3 regions of the Lysinibacillus sp. DFXJR4 genome follow, and region 1 is predicted to be linked to each of the others. Evidence: riboswitches for the same ligand, from Rfam matches in the RefSeq annotation. Region 1 holds a riboswitch; each other region holds the start of a gene.
What was found. A riboswitch is a leader RNA that binds a small molecule or an ion and turns the genes downstream of it on or off. The one in region 1 is predicted to bind thiamine pyrophosphate.
Positions count from the first base shown of each region.

Region 2: linked by a shared signal. The riboswitch ahead of thiW (energy coupling factor transporter S component ThiW) and the one ahead of thiT (energy-coupled thiamine transporter ThiT) in region 1 are both predicted to bind thiamine pyrophosphate.
Region 3: linked by a shared signal. The riboswitch ahead of thiC (phosphomethylpyrimidine synthase ThiC) and the one ahead of thiT (energy-coupled thiamine transporter ThiT) in region 1 are both predicted to bind thiamine pyrophosphate.

Region 1 is NZ_JBXUNW010000014.1:91,874-95,282, reverse strand. It holds gene map (type I methionyl aminopeptidase) at 1-313, opposite strand, end outside; gene thiT (energy-coupled thiamine transporter ThiT) at 512-1,072, opposite strand; TPP riboswitch at 1,191-1,298, opposite strand; gene AC2CGN_RS20285 (magnetosome magnetite crystal formation protein family) at 1,424-1,756, shown strand; gene AC2CGN_RS20280 (hypothetical protein) at 2,002-2,127, shown strand; gene AC2CGN_RS20275 (helix-turn-helix domain-containing protein) at 2,355-3,409, shown strand, end outside.
Region 2 is NZ_JBXUNW010000008.1:122,791-126,199, reverse strand. It holds gene AC2CGN_RS16515 (MFS transporter) at 392-1,588, shown strand; TPP riboswitch at 1,664-1,771, shown strand; gene thiW (energy coupling factor transporter S component ThiW) at 1,886-2,374, shown strand; gene AC2CGN_RS16505 (VWA domain-containing protein) at 2,502-3,409, opposite strand, start outside.
Region 3 is NZ_JBXUNW010000026.1:20,893-24,301, forward strand. It holds gene AC2CGN_RS24525 (catalase) at 1-286, shown strand, start outside; gene thiC (phosphomethylpyrimidine synthase ThiC) at 410-2,188, opposite strand; TPP riboswitch at 2,327-2,441, opposite strand; gene AC2CGN_RS24535 (hypothetical protein) at 2,672-2,938, opposite strand; gene AC2CGN_RS24540 (AEC family transporter) at 3,224-3,409, opposite strand, start outside.

The sequences.
Region 1 (3,409 bases):
TATCTGCAAAGTAGCCATTTAAAGAACCAGAAACATCAATATTAACAATGTCTCCCTCTTGAATTACGCGTTTTCCTGGAATACCGTGAGCTACTTCCTCGTTGACACTGATACATGTATATCCTGGGAAGTCATATTCTCCTTTAGGTCCAGAAATCGCACCTGCCTCAGTAAACATACGACCGGCAATTTCATCGAGTTCAAGTGTTGTTACACCAGGTTTTGTCGCAGCCTTCATTGCTTCACGAATTTCGGCACAAATACGACCGATTTTTTTAAAGGCTTCAATCTCTTCTTGTGTTTTTACAATCATTTATAACGTCCCTTTCATCTAATATCTACACTTTAATATAACATAACTTGTTTGACATAAAACGCTAAACGCTTTAAATATTGTATGCCCTCATAAATTGCAAAGTGCTGAAATGTAACAATATTTTACAGCGAGTAAAATTTATAATAGCCAAATCTAAATACAAAAAACCCTCCACTACTGTGAAGGGTAGAGTATTTATGATTTTCGTTGCATTAATTGTGGTGCTGCTGTAAATAATAGAACACCGACAATGGCAGTTAAAACTGTTGCTGGTAACATATATGTTCCATTATAAATAATTGAATAAATCCATGCATTTTGATCGCCAGCATACTCTGAGAAAAATACCGCGCCAGCAACGGTATGTGCTGCATAGCGTAAAAAACCTGCCAATACAGTTCCTACAATAATATATAGCGCCATTTTCGTTTTGTTTAGATTATTGGCAGCCTCAAGCACTGGTCGACGAACAATTGCTACCAAGCCGACTACCGTAAAGGCAAAGCCATAATCGAGTAAGCCCTGAAACCAATGCACAATTGTAGCACCAAACATTGTTTGCATAACACCAATAAGAAAGCCCGTTGTCAGTCCAGGCAAAAGCCCCCAACGGAAGGCTATTAAAATTATTGGTACCATCACTAGACTAACAGAGCCACCTTGTGCCCATACTTTAAAGGAAATCTGATCTAGCACAAGACCAATTGCTGCAAATATCGCAATCTCCACAAGCATTAAAAGTCTTTTTTTGTCCATTTTATTCTCTCCTTTGTTCCGATGTAGGATACAAGAGCAGGAATAGAAATCAAATTACTTTTTGACTCTATCTGGCAAAAAAAAACAATGCCAGGACAGAGCCTCACATCGTACAAGTGTCGGTTTCTATCCACATCCCTACGCAAGTGTTAACTTACAGGTTCAAAGAGTGAAGGCATTACGTGCCCAGTCTCAGCTGACATCATCAGCTCCCCTTGTGGTCGTTACATCTTTTTTATTTGAACAACCTCATTGTACGCAAATACGGATATGATTACAACTCTAATTTCACAATATTTTTTGAAACTTTGCTGTTTTTCATGCGTAAATATTAAAAAAGGAGGTACAACTATGGAGAACCAAAAAATTTTATCTGCCTTTAGTTATCTTAGCGTCTTTTTCGCACCCTTTATTGTGCCGTTAATTGTTTACTTTGTTTCTAAAGATAGTGAAGTAAAAAGACACTCTATTCGAGCACTTATTTCGCATTTAATCCCAGTCGTATTTGGTATCATCTTCTTTGCTGTTTTTGTCTTCTCAACTATATCCTTTAACACTTTTGACCCTGGATCAGGTAGTAATACATTTATAATCGTTTGGTTTGCATCATTTGCCATTTACTTACTCGTCTCATTAGGGATTGTTATTTGGAATATCGTGCAAGCGGTTCGTGTTATTCGTTAATGTTTCATTTCTAACATCAATTTCGCCTTGGCGTAATTGTGTCTGGATTTTAAATTGTGCCTGCACAATTCATTCCTTTGAAAATCCGTGACATCCGCCGGAGGCTTTATCTTCGTTCAGTAGGTGTTTGGACACCCATTGAAAAGAAACCAAAACCGCATTCATCTCACCACCTATAGAGGTAGGAGTCTTCTGCTGAATGAAGATAAAAAGGTAGAACTAATAGTAAAAGGAGCTGTTATTTTATGAAAGTATCTAAAGTTGTCAAAACCGCCGTAAAATTAGCACCTATCATTATACCCATTGTAAAAAAAGTAATTGCCGCGAAGAAAGGAGCCCCTTATTCTTCCAAAGACAGCTATAAAAAATAATACCCCTAAACTCATTTTAAGGTAAATATCTAAATTAAAAATCTGCTCTCTTTTACTGGTAAGCGTCATTCCAATCCCTTAGGATTTGAAACGCTTACTTTTTTATGGCAGATTTTTTTATGCCTCAAATAACTGTATTCTTATACTTGGTATAGCAGATTTATATTAAAATAGGGTTTAGCACTACAGATGAGGGGTTGTTTATAATAAATAGCGAAAAACAATTAATGAGCTTGGTTAATGCAGCACAGGTCCTAACTTCAACACTCGATATTAACCAAGTATTAGAAAAACTGATGAGTGAGGTGCTCCATGTAATTGAAGGTGCTGATGCAGGGGTATTGTTTATGTTGAATACAGAAACTAATCGTCTTGTTGCCAAGCATGCCATTGGCTATGACCTGGCTTATTTAAAAAAGATTCACCTTGCCTCAAATGAAGGGATGACTGGAAAGGTATTTTCCCAAAAACAAGCGTTTAGATTCCACTCTAGCAGCGATGTTACAGAAAGCATGGCGGATTTATTTCCACAGTATGAAGAAAACTATACAAAAGCAGTTGGTGATTTTACTTACCCCAAAAGTGCTGTTTGTGCTCCACTTCTTGATAAAAGTAACTCATGCATAGGGGTATTAACAATCGTCAATTTTTCAGGAGATACACAGTTTGAAAATAGCGATTTAACGATGTTACAAGCATTTGCAAACCAATCCTCTATTGCGATAGAAAATGCAAAATTATTTACTCAAAACGAACGCTCTAAGCGCATTTATAATGCTTTAACACGGGTTTCCTTAACACGGGGTCGACTAAGCGATATGATTGATACGCTTGCATCATTACTTGGCCAGTCTGTAGCCATTATGACAGATTTTTACGATTTACTTATCGCATCTTCGCCTACAACTAAGTTTGCTACTGACATTTTAAAAGAACAAAAATCAATGCATCTTGATAAAGTTGTACAGCAATGTGAACGACATCAAGTATACATACCAATCAAAGATGAAACTTATGTAAGTTATTTGTTTCCTATTCATACAGAGCGAGGTGTTATAGGAGTACTATTAATCGTTATGAATCATCATTTACAGATGGACCCTTTAGATTTATTTGCAGTGGAGCAGGCAAGTGCACTATTTGCCTTACAGTTAGCAGAGGAAGAAAAGGAGCTAGAAAATTCCTTTAAATATGATGGATATTTGCTACAACAGCTTTTAAGCTCAAATTTCAATGCCTTTTATAAACGTCAAGAAGCTCATCAAACTTCTCATTACTTATG
Region 2 (3,409 bases), on a different contig from region 1:
CTCCTTTTTAATATCAATTTCTCTCGGATTCTCGGCTTTTGATTGCCTAATAAAGAACCAATAGGAAGCCGTTACACAGGAATTATTAAAGGAACATCAACCATATATCAATCACTAATTATTACAAATTTTGTAATATAGTTGACATAAAAAGATTAACATAAGAACAAATGATGTAACCCCTAATTCAATACAAGAAAAAAAGTAAATTCCACAAAAAAACTTGTGGAATTTACAAATTGAACACTACATTATTATTGCAAAATATTTATCATTTAGTAGTTTAAGAATAAACCATTGGTCCACTATTTCGTGTAATCCTAACTATTAGCAAACCATTTTTCTTTGTGATAGACTGTACTATATTTGATTAGAAAAAGGGGGGTATTCGATGACCCAGCAGAAGTCCAATAAGGCGGCTTTGTATATTTTAATGTTTAATATGTTTATCGCAATGGGGAGTATTGGGATTATTATTCCTGTAATGCCCGAGTATTTAAGAATATTTGGTGCTGCAGGACAAGTTCTAGGTATGCTTATTGCAACGTTCGCCTTCGCTCAATTCGTTTTTTCTCCAATTGCTGGGAATCTTTCGGATCAGTATGGTCGAAAAAATCTTATTATTTTCGGACTTATACTAACAGGACTTGCTCAAATCGGCTTTGGACTTTCTACAGAAGTGTGGATGCTCTTCTTAGCACGCTTTTTAGGTGGCCTTGGATCAGCCTTTGTGGCACCTCCTATTATGGCATTTGTCGCAGATGTTACAACATATGAAGAACGTGGAAAAGGGATGGGGATGCTTGGTGCTGCCATGTCTCTTGGCTTTATGATAGGACCCGGTATTGGTGGTTTCTTATCACATGTTAGCTTACATTTTCCATTTTATACAGCTGGAGCTGCGGCTATTTTGGCTTCTATTTTATCGTTCTTTTTATTACCATCTACCAAACCAAACGCAGCACAAAAAATGCATAAGCAAGACAATCTCGCGAAACAAATGGTACGTTCAGTACATATGCCTTACTTTGTTATGCTCATTATTATGATGGTATTCTCGTTCGGAATTGCTAATTTCCAAACGACTTTATCATTATTTGTTACAGAAAAGTTTCATTATACACCTGGGGATATTGCTATTATTTTAGTGGTGGGTGGTGCTTTTGGTGTAGTTGTACAAATGTTTGTTATTACACCACTCTTTAATCGCTATGGTGAAATGAAGGTCGTATTAGTCAATTTATTTATTGCAGCCATATCGATCTACTTAATATTATTCGTATCTGGGTTTGCCCTTATTTTAGTTGTTGCGACAATCTTCTCGACAGCCACAACATTAATTCGTCCTGCTGTTAACACACTGATCTCCAAGCTTGCCGAAAATGAGCAAGGATTTGCAGCAGGTCTGAATAATGCTTATATGAGTCTTGGCAATATGATTGGTCCAGCATTGGCAGGTATTTTATTTGATTGGAATATGAATAGCCCTTATATATTTGGTGCTATTATTTTGATGGCTTGCTTCTTCCTTGCCCTTATCTGGACAATGAAAAAAGCACCGCATCTTATGCAGCCTGATTCCAAATAATCTGAAAAGTTATTGACTATTATTAGTAGTATGATACATTTATGTTGTTACAATGCTAAACAGAAATTGAATAATTATTACCACTAGGGGAGTCTTTAAAAGGCTGAGACGTATATGACCATATACGGACCCTTTGAACCTGATCTAGTTCATACTAGCGGAGGGAAGTGGCGACATCTTGCTTTTTGATATGTAAATGCAAGGCCGCTTCCTATTTGTTTTCAGGGAGCGGCCTTTTTGTGCTCGCCAGTTTAGCAGAGATAACAATTCATTTTATATTTCAAGGGAGTGTAACTTATGTCAGTTCGAAAATTAACCATCATGGCCTTATTAGTGGCAATTGCCATAGCAGGTTCTACCTTCGTTTCAATTCCAACAGGGATTGCGCGAGCTTATCCGATACAACATGCCATCAATGTCATCGGTGCCATTCTACTCGGACCAATACCAACTATTATCATTGCCCTTACTACAGCGATTATTCGTATTTTAACAGGGACAGGCTCCCTATTAGCCATTCCTGGCAGTGTCATTGGCGCATTTTGTGCAGCACTGGCTTATAAATACAGTGGTATGCCTTGGCTAGCGGGCGTTGGTGAAATAGTAGGAACTGGCATTATCGCCTCCCTCATTGCCGTACCATATGCATATATCTTAATGGGGACATCCGTAGCATCAATGTTTTTCATGCCTGCCTTTTTAACCTCTAGTATTATTGGTGCTATTTTTGGTGTGGCAATTGCTAGTAGTTTACGAAATACTGCACTTATTAAAAATTTTCGTTAAATTTTTCAGAGCAAGGATTTCCCTCTTGAGCAGGGTTTCCCTTTGAACGAAAGCTTCTTCCTTTTCACTTTAAAACGCAAAAACAGTGCAAAATAATCAATCATTTTGCACTGTCATTTAATCCAAATTATCTTTTCTTCATGCCCTTTAATAGTTGAGCAACATTTGTATCCTCTGCCTGTGTGGTTTTATTTTCAACAAGCTGCTCTTTTTTCTTCGACTTAGCAAAGAAGCTCCAGCCAAAGCGTCGGATTGTAATATCGATGAAGAACAGTAGCATACCTGCTAATATAAGCCATGTTGCTATATTTTGACGATCTGCGCCTTTCTTCGTAAATTCACGAAATACCTCCTTCGGTTCTTTCAAAACAGAGCCACCCGTTTGCTTTGTCAGTTCTTCCACCAGCTCATCGTTTACAGGTCGTAACTCATATTCAGCACTGTAAGGCACACTTATACCCGCTTGAAAAATAGCTTGATCTTCATCAGCGATACGGAAGAAAATTAACCCTGGCTCCGCTTGTACAACTGCTCGAATCTGAGAGGCTGAAATAGCTTCAAGCTGTGTTTCAAGTTCTTCTCCTGCTTCATTGACAGCAACGACATCTAAAAAAGCTGCTTCATTGGTAGGATCTGTAATAACAAATGAACCATCCGATTCTAAACGTACGTCGTAGGCAACATCATTATAGCTTGGGAGCATTTGTGAAATAAGCGTTTGCCAAAATGTTCCCCAATCCTGCCATCTTGCCCAGTCACCTGTCCATTTACCTGTCGAATCAGAAGTAAAGGCAAATGTTTTACCAAGACCATATTGCCACTGCGCTAGTACTGGATCCTCTTTCTCGCTTTCAGCAATGACAGAGGCCCCCTGCTTTGCTGTTGTTCCAATATAAGCATTCATTTGAGGTACACCATTTGCAAATAACGTGTTCCAACCAGATGCATTGTAGATGGTTGGATAGAAGGGATTATCCTCAATATATGTGTGTGAAATCATTGCCGTTTCACGGGATAAAATAGAAGGTATTGTCT
Region 3 (3,409 bases), on a different contig from region 1:
CATTGATGGTAACGCAGGTATCCATGACTTCCGTGAAGATGATAACAACTACTTTGAGCAACCAGGGAAACTATTCCGCCTTATGACTGCCGAAGAACAACAACGCCTATTCGAAAATACAGCAAATGATATGGCACCTGTTGAAGAGTTCATCAAACGTCGTCACATTCTTCACTGCTATTTAGCTGATCCAGCATATGGTGAGGGTGTAGCAAAAGCAATGGGTCTTTCATTAGAAGGTATGGATCTTTCTAATCCATACGTGAAACAACCATCTAACGTTTAATTCTTCCATCTATTATTGATATCCAAATCCAACTTTAACTCCATGTGAGCCACACTTCACATGGAGTTTTTTATTCAACGAAAAAGGTTTGTGCCTAAATAAACACAAACCTTCATTACATTATTATTGATAAATCTGACTGCCTGCTTTCTTAAATTCCTCAGCCTTTTCCTGCATCCCTTGATGAATTGCCTCTGTCGTATTTAAATCTTTTTCTTTTGCATAGTTACGAATATCCTGCGAGATTCTCATACTACAGAACTTAGGCCCACACATTGAACAGAAGTGCGCAGTTTTTGCCCCCTCTGCTGGTAATGTTTCATCATGGTATTCAACTGCACGCTCTGGATCTAAAGACAGGTTGAATTGATCGCGCCAACGGAATTCAAAACGTGCCTTTGAAAGTGCATCATCTCGCTGCTGTGCTCCCGGATGTCCCTTCGCTAAATCAGCCGCGTGTGCAGCAATTTTATACGTAATCACCCCTACACGAACGTCCTCTCGATTTGGTAAGCCCAGATGCTCTTTTGGTGTCACGTAGCATAGCATTGCCGTACCAAACCAACCTATCATTGCCGCACCAATAGCAGATGTAATATGATCATAGCCAGGTGCAATATCTGTTGTCAGTGGTCCTAAAGTATAGAACGGAGCCTCCTTGCACACCTCTAATTGCTTGTCCATATTTTCTTTAATCAAATGCATCGGCACGTGGCCTGGCCCCTCCACCATCACCTGTACATCATGCTTCCAGGCAATCTGTGTTAATTCTCCTAACGTTTCAAGCTCTGCAAACTGTGCCTCGTCATTAGCATCTGCAATCGATCCAGGACGTAAGCCATCCCCTAACGAGAAGGCAACATCATATGTTTTCATGATTTCACAGATTTCTTCAAAATGTGTATATAAAAAGTTCTCTTGATGATGATATAAGCACCATTGCGCCATAATTGAACCTCCGCGTGACACAATGCCTGTCACACGATTGGCTGTTAGTGGCACATAACGCAACAGTACGCCTGCATGAATCGTGAAGTAATCAACGCCTTGCTCTGCCTGCTCGATTAACGTATCACGATACACCTCCCATGTTAAATCCTCAGCTACACCGTTTACCTTTTCAAGTGCTTGGTAAATTGGCACTGTTCCAACTGGCACCGCAGCATTACGGATAATCCATTCACGTGTCGTATGAATGTGCTTACCAGTCGATAAATCCATTATATTATCAGCACCCCAGCGTGTTGCCCAAGTCATTTTCTCCACCTCTTCTGCAATAGAAGATGATACTGCTGAATTCCCAATATTAGCATTAATTTTCACATGGAAGCTACGTCCTATAATCATTGGCTCAGCCTCAGGATGATTAATATTAGAAGGCATAATCGCTCGCCCCGCTGCAATTTCAGAGCGAACAAATTCAGGTTCCATATTTTCACGAATTGCTACAAACTCCATTTCCGGTGTTATAATTCCCTTTCGTGCATAATGAAGCTGTGTGATATTTCTCCCCTTTTTCGCACGTATAGGTTTCCTAGATAGCTCAGGAAAAACGTTTTCTTGAATACGTGGATCATCAGCATTGCGGAAGCCATTATCCTCTGGTTTAATAGTTCGCCCTACATACTCCTCAACATCCCCTCGCTCTCTAATCCATTTACTTCGCAACGCTGGTAAGCCCCTCGTAATATCTACCTTATAGGCAGGGTCAGTATATGGACCGCTCGTATCATATACACGAACTGGAGCATTTTTCTCTTCTCCAAAGCTTCCTGTTGTTGGACTTAATGCAATTTCACGCATCGGCACCAAAATATCCGGTCTCGAACCCTCTACATAAACCTTTTTACTCCCCTCAAAGCTCGACATAATCGTAATGTTCTTTTCGCTAACTGTTGTCATGACCTACTTCTCTCCCTTATAGAAAATTCATACAAGGACCGAATCTAGCTCACCCCAACAAAAATAAAAACCGAATCCAAAAAATTTTGGATCCGGCTATGATTGTAAAAGGTATAATTATCGCATTGTAAAGAGCACGCAATAATTTCTTAACTTTCCCACGCTGGTATGAGCCAGATCAGGTCCAAAGGGTCAAGAAACCTCTATGCGTTTCCCTCTCAGCCTGACTCATCAGACTCCCCTAGTCAATGCTATTAAGTTTGATGCTAGTGTAACAGATATTGCTAAGAGATGGAAGCTTCATTACTATTTTTTCCTTCAGAGTTTATATTTTTGCTTCATAAACTCTAAACGCTTTACCTGCTCAGATGCGAGCCGTAATCATTGCCGCTCCAGATTGACTGTGCTTCATAAGATTGGCTGTATTGGAGGAGCTTTTCATAACGGAAGAAACAGAGTCTGAAATCTGCATAATTCCTGCCGTCATTTCTTCAATTGTTTTAATGATTTCCGCATATACAAATACAATGTAGTCATCATAACGACATTCAATAAAATGACTATGCCTAAAAGTATAGGCAAGTACTTCGTTACAGCAGATTTTTGAATGCCGTAAATAATGGAGCTCTCAATATCTAGTCCAACATATGCAACAATTTCAACATTAAGTGAGTGGTTATTTGGATTTTTAACTAGCTGTTCATACCTCTCTGAATCAAGCTGGTTCACGACATTTCTTGCTAGAATCATATTATTCTTTTTGTACTTTTATAGACAATAAGACCTAGATCAACACTAAAAACAATTATAATAGCAACTAATAAGATGATAAATTTTTCCATAACTTCATCCCTTTACGCAAAGCTATGAACACCCCTTTGAATATTATTTAGTATCTATTTACCCTATGTATATATTTACAATTACAACAACTAATAAAAACACTTTTATTTTTTAGTACTTTTCTTTATTTTGCTTTTGGAGCATAAAAAAAAGCAATAAGCCATAAGCCTATTCCTTTTTTTACGTCATATGTTATGAAAGAAATAATAATTCTGCTAGATAAATAACGATTGTTACTGTAATACAGCTCACTATTGTTGAAAATAAAACAGTTTGTGCGGCTGTTGCTGATTCGATATCATATTCTAATGCTAAACTAGAACTATTTCGGGATGTTGGAAAAGCGCTAGCAATAAATAATGATTGTGCCACTACCCC